DNA from 2 places in the Streptomyces poriticola genome. Region 1 is predicted to be linked to the other one. Evidence: riboswitches for the same ligand, from Rfam matches in the RefSeq annotation. Region 1 holds a riboswitch; the other holds the start of a gene.

What was found. A riboswitch is a leader RNA that binds a small molecule or an ion and turns the genes downstream of it on or off. The one in region 1 is predicted to bind cyclic di-AMP.
Region 2: it holds a riboswitch for cyclic di-AMP, as region 1 does, so the genes downstream of both, V5O46_RS21630 (M23 family metallopeptidase) here and V5O46_RS05560 (transglycosylase family protein) in region 1, are expected to answer to the same signal.

What each region holds. Positions count from the first base shown of each region.
Region 1 covers NZ_JBAGKH010000003.1:104,479-110,451, forward strand. The annotation lists gene eno (phosphopyruvate hydratase) at 1-684, opposite strand, end outside; gene V5O46_RS05560 (transglycosylase family protein) at 910-1,644, opposite strand; cyclic di-AMP (ydaO/yuaA leader) riboswitch at 1,649-1,815, opposite strand; gene V5O46_RS05565 (transglycosylase family protein) at 1,998-3,035, opposite strand; gene V5O46_RS05570 (cytochrome P450 family protein) at 3,163-4,506, opposite strand; gene V5O46_RS05575 (nucleoside triphosphate pyrophosphohydrolase) at 4,585-5,595, opposite strand; gene V5O46_RS05580 (SurA N-terminal domain-containing protein) at 5,735-5,973, opposite strand, start outside.
Region 2 covers NZ_JBAGKH010000019.1:13,439-19,411, reverse strand. The annotation lists gene V5O46_RS21650 (aspartate aminotransferase family protein) at 1-1,248, shown strand, start outside; gene V5O46_RS21645 (helix-turn-helix domain-containing protein) at 1,312-1,935, shown strand; gene V5O46_RS21640 (DUF6126 family protein) at 1,932-2,051, shown strand; gene V5O46_RS21635 (tyrosine-protein phosphatase) at 2,067-2,864, opposite strand; cyclic di-AMP (ydaO/yuaA leader) riboswitch at 3,336-3,493, shown strand; gene V5O46_RS21630 (M23 family metallopeptidase) at 3,498-4,475, shown strand; gene V5O46_RS21625 (SGNH/GDSL hydrolase family protein) at 4,699-5,484, shown strand; gene V5O46_RS21620 (TetR/AcrR family transcriptional regulator) at 5,704-5,973, opposite strand, start outside.

The DNA of each region.
Region 1 (5,973 bases):
CTCCTTGATGGCCTCGATGATCAGGTCGAGGGCGGCACGGTTGGAGTCCAGGTTCGGGGCGAAGCCGCCCTCGTCGCCGAGACCGGTGGACAGGCCCTTGGCCTTCAGCACCTTCTTCAGCGTGTGGTAGACCTCGGTGCCCCAGCGCAGGGCCTCGGAGAAGGACTCCGCGCCGATCGGGGCGATCATGAACTCCTGGATGTCCACGTTGGAGTCGGCGTGGGCGCCGCCGTTCAGGATGTTCATCATCGGCACCGGCAGCAGGTGCGCGTTGGGGCCGCCCAGGTAGCGGAAGAGCGGCAGGTCGGACGCCTCGGAGGCGGCGTGGGCGACGGCGAGCGACACGCCGAGGATGGCGTTGGCGCCGAGGGAGCCCTTGTTGTCGGTGGCGTCCAGGTCGAACATGGCCTGGTCGATCAGGCGCTGCTCGGTGGCGTCGTAGCCGACCAGCTCCGGGCCGATCTGCTCGATGACGGCGAGGACGGCCTTCTCGACGCCCTTGCCCAGGTAGCGGTTGGTGTCACCGTCGCGGAGCTCGATGGCCTCGAAGGCACCGGTGGAGGCACCGGACGGGACGGCGGCACGACCCGTGCTGCCGTCGTCGAGGCCGACCTCGACCTCGACCGTGGGGTTGCCTCGGGAGTCCAGGATTTCCCGGGCTACGACGACGTCGATGGACGGCACGAGCATCTCCTTCTTGGATGTGACGCGGGTCAGCAGGACCACGGGTGGGGTGCTGCGACATGAGCCTAACCGGCTCCGGGCGGCGGCCGGCCGCCCGACCACCCGTTGGACAGAACCGAGAGAAAATTGTTTCCGGACGAAACAAATGATGTCCAGGAAAAAACCCCGCCCCGGTGCGCACGGGGGGAGACGCACCGGGGCGGGGAGACTGCGGGACGCCGCCGCTTACTTCAGGTGCAGCTGCTGACCCGGGTAGATCAGGTCGGCGTCGTCGACGATGTCGTCGTTGAGCTGGAACAGCTTCTGCCAGCCGCCCTCGACGCCGTGCTCCGCGGCGATACCGCTGAGCGTGTCACCCTTGACGACCTTGTACTCACCGTCGCCCTTGGCGACCGTCTCGCCGGCCGGGGTGGTGACGGTCTTCTTCTCGGCCTTCTCGGCCTTGTCCGCCTTCGCGGCCGGCTGCGTCGGCTCGGCGGCCGGGCGCTCCTGCGAGCGGGAGGCCTTCTGCTCGCTCTCGCGGGACTCGGACGGCGCGGTCGAGGTGCTGCCGGAGCCGGCCTCGGCACCGCCGCCGCTGTACGGGGTGCTGGACAGGCCGGTGCCGCAGACCGGCCAGGCGCCCTTGCCCTGGCCCGCGAGGACCTTCTCGGCGATCTCGATCTGCTGCGCCTTGGTGGCCCGGTCGGCGGTGGCGGCGTACTGGGTACCGCCGAACGCGGCCCAGGTGGAGGCGGAGAACTGCAGGCCGCCGTAGTAGCCGTTGCCGGTGTTGATGGACCAGTTGCCGCCGGACTCGCACTGGGCGACGGCGTCCCACTCGGCGGCGGTGGCGGCGGAGGCGTTGCCGGCCGCCATCAGCGGGGCGGCGACGGCGGCGGCGCCGGTGACGCCGACGGCGGCGATGGCGCGAGCGGTCTTGGACGGACGACGGTGCTTGCCCTTGCCGGAGAACAGCATGGATGGATCCCCTCACCGACGCCTGCGAGGTGAGCTGTCGGGTTCGGGCCGGTGGAATTGCCCGGCCGGGTCCCTGACGGGACTCGGCTTCACCCCAAGCCGCTCGGGCTCGACTGCCCGGTACGGCACTTACCTTGGGTCCCCCGCTCCTGCCTACGGCGCTTGACGCGACGACTGTTCCCGGACGGCCGCTGGCAGGATTCGGCGTTGCGGCAGCCGGGGCCCGCGATGGCGAGCGGTCCTGACCGTAGACACGCGCTCCGCGGATTTTCAAAGACGATCAGGGCTTCTGAGACCTATCTCTCACGGCATTTAAAACGGACATTCAGGCCGAACCGTGACGTGAACTCCCGCTACTTTTCGCCCGTTTCGCCCCCGACTGCAAGCGTCTGACCGGGCAGGATGTGGTCGGGGTCGGCGCCGACGACATCCTCGTTGGCGGCGTAGAGCGCGGACCACCCGCCGCCCAGCTCAAGGGAGTCGGCGATGAGCCACAGGCTGTCGCCGGACCGGACGGTGTACGTGCCGTCCGCCGCCTCCCGCGCCGCGGCGCCGTCGCGCGAGGCGTGCCGGCCGGACGACTCGCCGGTGCGGCCGTCCCCGGCGGCCGTGTCGGCGCCCTCGTCGGCACTGTCACCCCGGTGCCGGCCGGCGCCGGGCCGATCGGTGGCGCCCGGGTCCGAAGCACCCTCACTCTGCCCGGAGTTGTCCGAGTCGTCGCGCTTTGTGGTGGCCGGATCGGTCGGCGCGGAGGATTCAGGGGATACGGGGGATACGGGGGATGTGTCGGACTCGGCCGATTCATCCGCTCCGGCTGCCGGGTCGGCGGACGGGGACGAGGGCTCGGCCGCCGGGTCCGACGTGCCGGGCCCCGCGCCCTCCGCGCCCGGGTCCGGGGTCTTGTCCGCACCGGGGGCGGTCCCGGGCGTGCCCGAGGCGTCCGCGGTGGGCGAGCCGGCCGGCGTCCCGTCCGACGGTCCGTCACTCGCGGTGCCGCCGCCGGCCCCCGTGGAGGAGTCGTTCTCCAGTCCGGCGAGCAGTCCGCAGGTCGGCCAGGCGGCGATGCCCTCGGCCGCGAGCACCTTCTCGGCTATCTCTATCTGCTGGGAGCGGCTGGCCGTGTCGGCGCTGGAGGCGTAGTCGAGGCCGCCGTAGGTCTCCCAGTGCTCCTGGGACAGCTGGAGTCCGCCGTAGTAGCCGTTGCCGCTGTTCTGGCTCCATGCGCCGCCCGTCTCGCACTCGGCGACACGGTCCCAGGTCGTGCCGTCGGCCGCGCCGGCGCCGGAGGCTCCGAGGAGCGGGATCGCGATGGCGGAGCCGGTCACTCCGGCCGCGACGACGAGGGCCGGGGCCTGGCGGGGGCGACGGTGACGACCGTTCCCGGAGAGCATGCGGAGACCTTTCGCGAGACAGCACGGAACGGCGCGACGGGCTGGGGCTCGGTCGCCGCGCTGATCCGTGAACGTATCGGCAGACGATCACTTGTCACAAGTTCATGCCGCGCAGATCACGTGAAGATCACAGAGCTGAGCGTGTGTCACGTTTGCTTCGGGCGTCGTGGGTCTGCGGGGCGACCGCTGCCTCGGGCGGGGTGAAGGACACGGGCAGGGTGCGCAGTCCGCGCATGATGAGCCCGCCGCGCCAGCGCAGTTCGGCCGGATCGGCGTCGAGGCGCAGATCGGGAAGCCGGGTGAGGAGGGTGGCGAGCGCGGTCTGGCCCTCCAGCCGGGCGAGCGGGGCGCCGAGGCAGTAGTGGATGCCATGGCCGTACCCGAGGTGCTGGTTGTCCCGGCGGGACAGATCGAGGGTGTCGGGGTCCGCGAACCGCTCAGGGTCCCGGTCGGCGGCGGCCAGCACGACGAGCACGGGGTCGCCGGCAGCGATGTCCTGTCCGCCGACGGTGAGCGGGCGGGTGGCGAACCGCCAGGTGGCGAGCTCCACCGGGCCGTCGTGGCGCAGGAGTTCCTCGACGCCGGTCTCCAGCAGGCCGCGCTCGCCGGCGGCAAGCGAGCGCTGCAGACGGGCACGCTGACCGGGGTGGGTGAGCAGCGAGTAGGTGCCGTTGCCGATGAGATTGACGGTGGTCTCGAAGCCGGCGAAGAGGAGGATGAAGGCCATGGCTGCGGCCTCGTTCTCGGTGAGGTGCTCGCCGTGGTCGGAGGCGCGGATGAGCCCCGAGATGAGGTCCTCGCCGGGCCCGGGTTCGGTGGGCAGGGCCTCCCGCTTCCGGTGGATGAGTTCGGCGAGATAGCCGCGCATCTTCTTGACCGACCGAGCGACCCCGCCGCGGGGCCCCTTCCCGTGCCGGATCATCATGCCCGCCCAGTCCCGGAAGTCGTCCTGGTCCTCGCGCGGGACACCGAGCAGGTCGCAGATGGCGTAGATGGGAAGCGGGAAGGCGAACTCGTGGATGAGGTCGGCGGACCCGCGGGCGGCGAACCGGTCGATGAGGCCGTCGGCGAGCTCCTGCACGCGGGGCGCGAACTCGGCGACGCGCCGCGGTGTGAACGCCTTGCTGACCAGCCGGCGCAGCCGGGTGTGGTCCGGCGGGTCGATGTTGAGCAGGTGCGTCATCAGCTCGGCCTTGCGCTCGCCGGGGATGCCGGTCTTGCCTTTGGCGTGCGCGGGCTCGTCGTGATGCGCGGGGTTCTTGGACAGCCCCGGGTCGGCCAGCGCCTGCTTGGCATCGGCGTACCGAGTGACCAGCCAGGCCTCGACCCCACTGGGCAGCCGGGTGCGGTGCACGGGCGCGTGCTCGCGCAGCCAGGCGTAGGCAGGGTAGGGGTTGCTCGCGAACTCCCAGGTGAAGAGGTCGGGGGCGGGGGTGTCGCCGGAGGCGTGGGGCTGGTGCTGGTCGGTCACCCTTCGACGGTAACCGGCAGGACAGACACCCCGTCCGCCGGTCCGGGCAGTGCCTGGTCCTCTCCCGGACTCTCCTCCTCAGTCCTCTCCGGGATTCTCCTCCTCGCTCTCTCGGATCGCGTCCCGGTACGCGCGTGCTGCCGCTCTCAGGGCTGCCTCCGGGTCCACGCCCGCGGATTCGGCTCGGACGGCGAGGGCGAGCAGTTCGTATCCGATGCCTTCGACCGGGGGCAGCGGGACGTCCAGGCCCGCCGTGCGGACCCGGGAGGCGAGCTTGGCGGCGAGGGCCAGGCCGGGCTGGCCGAGCGGGATGCCCTCGGTGACGGAGGAGCGCTGTTTCTCCACCGCCTTGGTGCGCCGCCAGTGCTCCTTGACCTCCTCGGGAGTGGTGGCCGTCTCGTCGCCGAAGACATGCGGGTGGCGGTGGATCAGCTTGGTGACGATGCCGCCCGCGACGTCGTCGATGGAGAACGGCGCCTCCCCGTCCTCCTCGGCGATACGGGCGTGGAAGATCACCTGGAGCAGGACGTCACCCAGCTCCTCGCGCAGTTCCTCCCGGTCACCGTCCTCGATCGCCTCGACGAGCTCGTAGGCCTCCTCGATGCCGTACTTGGCCAGACCCTTGTGGGTCTGCCGGGACGACCAGGGGCACTCGGCGCGGATGCGGTCCATCACCTGCACGAGGTCGAGCAGGCGGGCGCCCGGCAGGTCGTAGGAGGCGGGCAGCAGCTCCAGCTCCGGCATGCGGACCCGGCCGGAGCCGGCCAGCCGGGCCAGGCCGTCGGTGAGAGCCGGCTCGCCCTCGCCGGTCGCCACGACCACCACCGTGCGCCCGCCGGCGCAGGCGTCGACCAGCTGCTCGGCGGTGGGGGCGGCCTCATCGACCGGTATCCCGGCCTCGCGCAGATACGGCAGCTGGGGATGGGCGCCGTCCGCGCACAGCACCCGGTCGGCGCCGCGCAGCGCCTGCCAGGCCGGCCAGGACAGCAGGCCGGGCGCGACGCGGTGACTGGTGGTGAGCAGGACGACACGGCCGGGGTCGGCGACGGGGCCACGGCCGGTGGCGGCTTCGGGGCTGGTTGCGTTCACGATCCGAACGTAGCGCACCCCGCCGGCCGCCTCGCAGTTGTCCACAGGGGCCCGGGGCCGTCCGTCCACAGGTCCGCCACCAGGGGGTCTGGGCTGCGGTCCGTACGGGCCCGGCGGCGGGGGTCCGGCGCGGGGGCGGCTACGCCGTCCGCCGGGTGCCGGCCGCCGACGTGATCTCGCGTACCCAGGGGGTCTCGGCGTCGACGCGGCTGCTCTTCTCGACGTCCCAGCTGCCGTAGCGCGGGTTGAGGTCCACACCGAGCTGCTTCGAGGACTCGGACAGGGCCGCCCAGAACTCCGGCCGGCCGGTGTCGGTGCCGAGCTTCCCGGCGAGCTTCTGGGCCTCCAGCTGGAGGCGGAGGTTCTCGTCGAGGCGCT
Region 2 (5,973 bases), on a different contig from region 1:
GAGGGCGCCTACTTCTGGGACACGGACGGCAACGACTACCTGGACATGCTCGCCGGGTTCGGGGTGATGGGCCTGGGCCGGCACCATCCCGTCGTCCGGAAGGCACTCCACGATGTCCTCGACGCCTCCCTGGCCGACCTGACCCGCTTCGACTGCCAGCCGCTGCCGGGACTGCTGGCCGAGCGGCTGCTGTCGTACAGCCCCCACCTGGACCGGGTGTTCTTCGGCAACAGCGGCACCGAGGCGGTCGAGGGCGCGCTGAAGTTCGCCCGGTACGTCACCGGCAGGCCCCGCGTGCTGTACTGCGCGCACGCCTTCCACGGGCTGACCACCGGCTCGCTCTCCGTCAACGGCGAGGCCGGGTTCCGGGACGGCTTCGCCCCGCTGCTGCCCGACACGCCGGTCCCGCTCGGCGACCTCGACGCCCTGGCCGGGGAGCTGGCCAAGGGCGACGTCGCCGCCCTGATCGTCGAGCCGGTCCAGGGCAAGGGCGTGCACGAGGCCCCGCCCGGGTATCTGCTCGCCGCCCAGGAGCTGCTGCGCCGGCACAAGGCGCTGCTCATCGCCGACGAGGTGCAGACCGGCCTCGGCCGGACCGGCACCTTCTACGCCTACCAGCACGAGGACGGGGTCGAGCCCGACCTGGTCTGCGTGGCCAAGGCGCTGTCCGGGGGCTATGTCCCGGTGGGCGCCACGCTGGGCAGGGACTGGATCTTCAGGAAGGTGTACTCGTCGATGGACCGCGTCCTGGTCCATTCGGCGAGCTTCGGCTCCAACGCCCAGGCCATGGCCGCCGGGCTGGCGGTGCTGGCCGTGCTGGAGGACGAGCAGATCGTGGCCAACGCGGCGGCCACCGGCGCACTGCTGAGGTCCCGGCTGGCCGCGCTGGTGGACCGCTACGAACTGCTCTCCGAGGTGCGTGGCCGGGGGCTGATGATCGGCATCGAGTTCGGCAGGCCGCGGTCGATGCGGCTGCGCAGCCGCTGGTCCATGCTGCAGGCCGCGCGCAAGGGGCTGTTCGCACAGATGGTGGTCGCCCCGCTGATGCACCGGCACCGGATTCTCACCCAGGTCTCCGGAGACCAGATGGAGGTGATCAAGCTGATCCCGCCGCTGATCATCGGGGAGCGGGAGGTGGACCGGTTCGTGGACGCCTTCACCGAGGTCATGGAGGATGCCCACAGCGGTGGCGGGCTGCTGTGGGACTTCGGCAAGACCCTGGTCAAGCAGGCGGTGGCGAACCACTGAGAGGATTTTGCCTCTCGGGCAAGAAAATTGCCCCTGAGGCACTCGCTCGGGCTCAATGGACGTATGACCGTTTCCGAGCCCGACCCGCCGGACGGCCCCGCCGACGCGATGTCCGCGGTGGCACCGCAGCTGCGGGCCCTGCGCCGGCGGGCCGCCCTCACCCTGGAGGCCGCGGCCCGCGCGGCGGGACTGTCGCCGGCCCACCTCTCCCGGCTGGAGACCGGGCAGCGGCAGCCCTCGCTGCCCATGCTGCTCGGCCTGGCCCGGATCTACGGCACCACCGTCTCCGAGCTGCTCGGCGAGACCGCCGCGGACCGCGACGCCGTAGTGCGGGCCGCCGACATGGAGCCGGCCCCGGCGGGCGGCTGGACGTACTGGCAGGCCGGGGCGACCGGGCGCGGCATGCAGGCCCTGCGCGTCCATGTGCCGTACGGGACGCAGGGCGACATGGTGCGGGTGCACCCGGGCGAGGAGTGGCTGTATGTGCTGCGGGGCCGGCTGCGGCTGCACCTCGGTGACACCGTGCACCGGCTCGCTCCCGGCGACAGCGCGCACTTCGACTCGCTGACCCCGCACCGGATCGCCGCCCCGGACCCCGACGGCGTCGACCTGCTGTTCGTCCACACCCTGCTGCAGAGCCCCACGGCCGCGCTGTGCCTGGGCCGCACCACCGGAGAGATGCCATGAGCGACATGGAGGAGAAGTTCCCGCGGGCCCTGTGGGTGCGGCTGATCGTCTACATCGCCGTGGGGCATGTCTTCGCCGCCTTCGTCTATCTGCTCTTCGAGCTCGGGGCGAAGTGAGGGCCTTGGGCGGCCTCAGTCGAGGAGCCGCCCCCGCAGCCGCTCCCGGGTCTCCGGTGTGACGCCCAGCCCCTGCTCCAGATAGGCGTCGACGCCGCCCCAGGTCTCCTCGACGGTCTCGAAGGCCGCCGCCAGATACTCGGCCCGCGCGTCGAACAGGGGGCTGAGCAGCTCCATGACCTCGGGGGAGTAGGCGGAGGCGGAGCTGCTGCTGCGGTGCACCCGGTAGCGGCGGTGCTCGGCGCCGGACTTCAGATAGTCCTCGAGAACGGCCTCGCGCTCCACTCCCACGGCCAGCAGGGTCACCGCCACCGACAGGCCGGCCCGGTCCTTGCCGGCCGCGCAGTGCATCAGGGCGGGGACGCTGTCCTCGGCGAGCGAGTGCAGCACCTGGGAGTGCTCCGCCGTACGCTCCTTGACGATCATGCGGTAGGAGGCGATCATCCGGTCCGCGGCCCTTCCGTCCGCGAGGATGTCGCGGAGCTGGTCCAGATCGCCGTCGCGGACCATCTTCCAGAACTCGGCGCCGTCGGCCGGGTCGGACAGCGGCAGGTTCACATTGCGCACGCCGGGCAGCGCGATATCCGGGCCCTCGAGCTTCTGGTCGGCGGAGTTGCGGAAGTCGAAGATCGTGTGCAGGCCGAGGGCGCCGAGGAACGCGGCGTCCTCCGCCGTGGCGTGCGCCAGGTGCCCGCTGCGGAACAGCACGCCGTGCCGCACCCGGCGGCCGTCCTCGGTCGGCAGGCCGCCCACGTCACGGAAATTGCGCACACCGGCCAGCTCGGGCTCGGTCGACGGGACCTGCTGCGTCACGGGGGCTCCTCCCACTCCGCGCCGCCGGCGCTGATCGTCGGCGGCCACCGACTCGACGATACGGCATCTCTTGCCTGGGGCAATGAGTTGTCCACAGGCACGGCCCGGCCTCGGCGCCGGAGACATTCTTGTCGCGCTTTTCCATTCACATCCCATCTGGGCCTTCTGTCCGAATTAGCACCTTCATTCCAACTCGCTCTGGAATAAAGGAACCTGGAGTGCGGTCGCGTGAGGAGCGTCATATCCGTGACGGTGCGTTGTCCGTCATGTTCACGTAATTCACGTGCTTCTCAAGGGCTTTCGTGCATTGCGGCGGGCATCAAATCGACGGAGTGTTACCGCGGAAACCCGGGATGGATCAAGCAAATACCGCGTATCGGGAAACCCCTGCTTGTTCCTGTGCGTCTTGGTCCCTTACGTTCACGACCGATCCGGACGGACGCCTAATCCTGCCGCCGACCGGACTTTCGCACCCACCCGACACCCGTACCCGGCAGGAGCGGGGGACCCACAGGAATCACCGCCTGTTCCGGTCTCCGGAACGGCTAGGGGTCAAGTCGTGCCGCGGCACGGCCGGGCATCTCCAGCCCGAACCCGACAGCTCACCTCGCAGGCGCCGGAGAGGAATTCGCCATGCCCGCCAGGGGTAAGCACCGTCGCACCAGGACCCAGCGTCTGACCCGCACCATCGCCGTCGCCGGAACCGGTGGCGCCGCGCTCGCGCTGCCGCTCATCGGCGCCGTGAGCGCCCACGCGGCCCCCGCGCAGTCCGTTGCCGAGAAGGCGCCGCAGTCGCTCTCGGCGGCCCAGCAGCAGGTCGCCTCGAACAACTCCGGGAAGAACTCGGAGAAGTCGTCGGAGAAGCACACCTACACCGTGCGCGCCGGCGACTGGCTCTCGAAGATCGCCGACAGGTACGACGTCACCGGCGGCTGGCAGCAGCTGTGGGCCGACAACCTCCAGGCCATCGGCGAGGACCCGTCCCTCATCCACCCGGGTCTGAAGCTCTCCGTCGGCGGACCGGCCGAGGCGGGTGCCGCCGAGTCGTCCGCTCCGAAGGCCGCCGAGGCCGCCGAGCCGTCGGCCCCGAAGCAGGCCGAGAAGGCCGAGAAGACCGAGACCGCGCAGAAGGCGGAGCAGGCCCCGGCCGAGAAGTCCTCCTCCGAGGGCGCGGCTGCGCAGTCCGCCGGCACCGCGAGTGCCTCGGGTTACGTGTCCCCGGTGCCGGGCGGCACCATCGGCACCCCCTACCACCAGACCGGCAGCATGTGGTCCAGCGGCTACCACACCGGCACCGACTTCGTCGTCCCGACCGGCACCTCCCTGAAGGCCGTCGGCGCCGGCACCGTCGTCTCCGCCGGCTGGGCCGGTGCGTACGGCAACCAGGTCGTCATCAAGCTCGCCGACGGCTACTACGCCCAGTACGCCCACCTGTCCTCGCTCTCCGTCTCCACCGGTCAGTCCGTGACCGCGGGGCAGCAGGTCGGCCTGTCCGGCTCGACCGGCAACTCCACCGGTCCGCACCTGCACTTCGAGATCCGCACCACGCCGAACTACGGCTCCGACGTGGACCCGATCGCCTACCTGCGCTCGCACGGCGTCTCCCTCTGACGCCCGAGGCACGCACGCCCGAAGGCCGGACCCCGATCCCCGGGTCCGGCCTTCGCCGTTCCCGCGTTCCCGGGCGGGGACGCTGCGCTATTCCGGAGTTGACCAAGCCTTGGCAGTGGCCTTTCTCACCGCTCGTCAACCCCTGCCTACGGTCGCGTAGGTCACATTCCAGGGTGAATCATGGTCCGGCGTGGCAGACGATTCGAAGAGTGACAGCAGATCAGTGATCGGGTCGTACGTGTCGGTGGGGGACAGCTTCACCGAGGGCGTCGGCGATCCCGGCCCCGACGGGGCGTTCGTCGGCTGGGCCGACCGCCTCGCCGTCCTGCTCGCCGACCGGCGGCCCGAAGGCGAATTCACCTACACCAACCTCGCCGTGCGCGGAAGGCTGCTCGACCAGATCACGACGGAGCAGGTCCCGCGGGCGGTCGAACTCGCCCCGGACCTGGTCTCGTTCTGCGCGGGCGGCAACGACATCATCCGGCCCGGCACCGACCCGGACGAGGTCGCGGAGCGGTTCGAGCGGGCGGTCGCCGCGCTGACCACGGTGGCCGGCACCGTCCTGGTGACGACCGGCTTCGACACCCGGGGCGTGCCCGTCCTCAGGCATCTGCGCGGCAAGATCGCCACCTACAACGGGCATGTGCGCGCCGTCGCCGACCGGTACGGCTGCCCCGTGCTCGACCTGTGGTCCCTGCGGAGCGTGCAGGACCGCCGGGCCTGGGACGCCGACCGCCTGCACCTGTCGCCCGAGGGGCACACGCGCGTGGCCCTCCGCGCCGGCCAGGCGCTCGGGCTGCCGGTCCCCGCCGACCCGGAGCAGCCCTGGCCGCCGCTCCCGCCGCGCGGCGCGCTCGATGTCCGCCGGGACGACGTCCACTGGGCGCGCGAGTACCTGGTGCCCTGGATCGGGCGGCGCCTGCGCGGCCAGTCCTCCGGCGACCATGTGACCGCCAAGGGCACGCTGTCGCCGGACGACATCAGGAGCCGGATCGCCCCGGTGGCCTGACCACACCGGCTCACCCCGGGTCAGCGGCGAACGCGGCCCCCTCGGCGGTCGCCGGGGGCCGGCACGAACAGAACCCCCTCGGCGCCGCCGGCCGGCGCGAGCACTGCGTACTCCACGCCGCCGGGAGCCGGGGCCCGGGTCGCGGGTCGCGCACACACCGTCCCCGGTGGGCGGGGCTCTCGCCGTGGCCCCCCGTCCGGAGCCGGGCGTGCGTCGCGCTCACCGCGCAGCCGTGGTCCAGGCCTTCTGCTCCACCTCCAGCTCACGGGCGAGCGCCTCGTCCACCCACGACTGCGCGCGCGCCCGGGACACCGTGCCGCCGTACGCCGTCAGCTGCACGGCCAGCCCGTCCAGCAGGGCCGTCAGACGCAGGGCGGAGCCGGCCGGGTCCGGGCAGGGGAACTCGCCCGCGGCCACGCCCTCGGTGATGACCTCGGTCAGCGCGGCTTTCCACTGAGCGTCGAGATCCCGCGCGACCTCGCGCAGCGC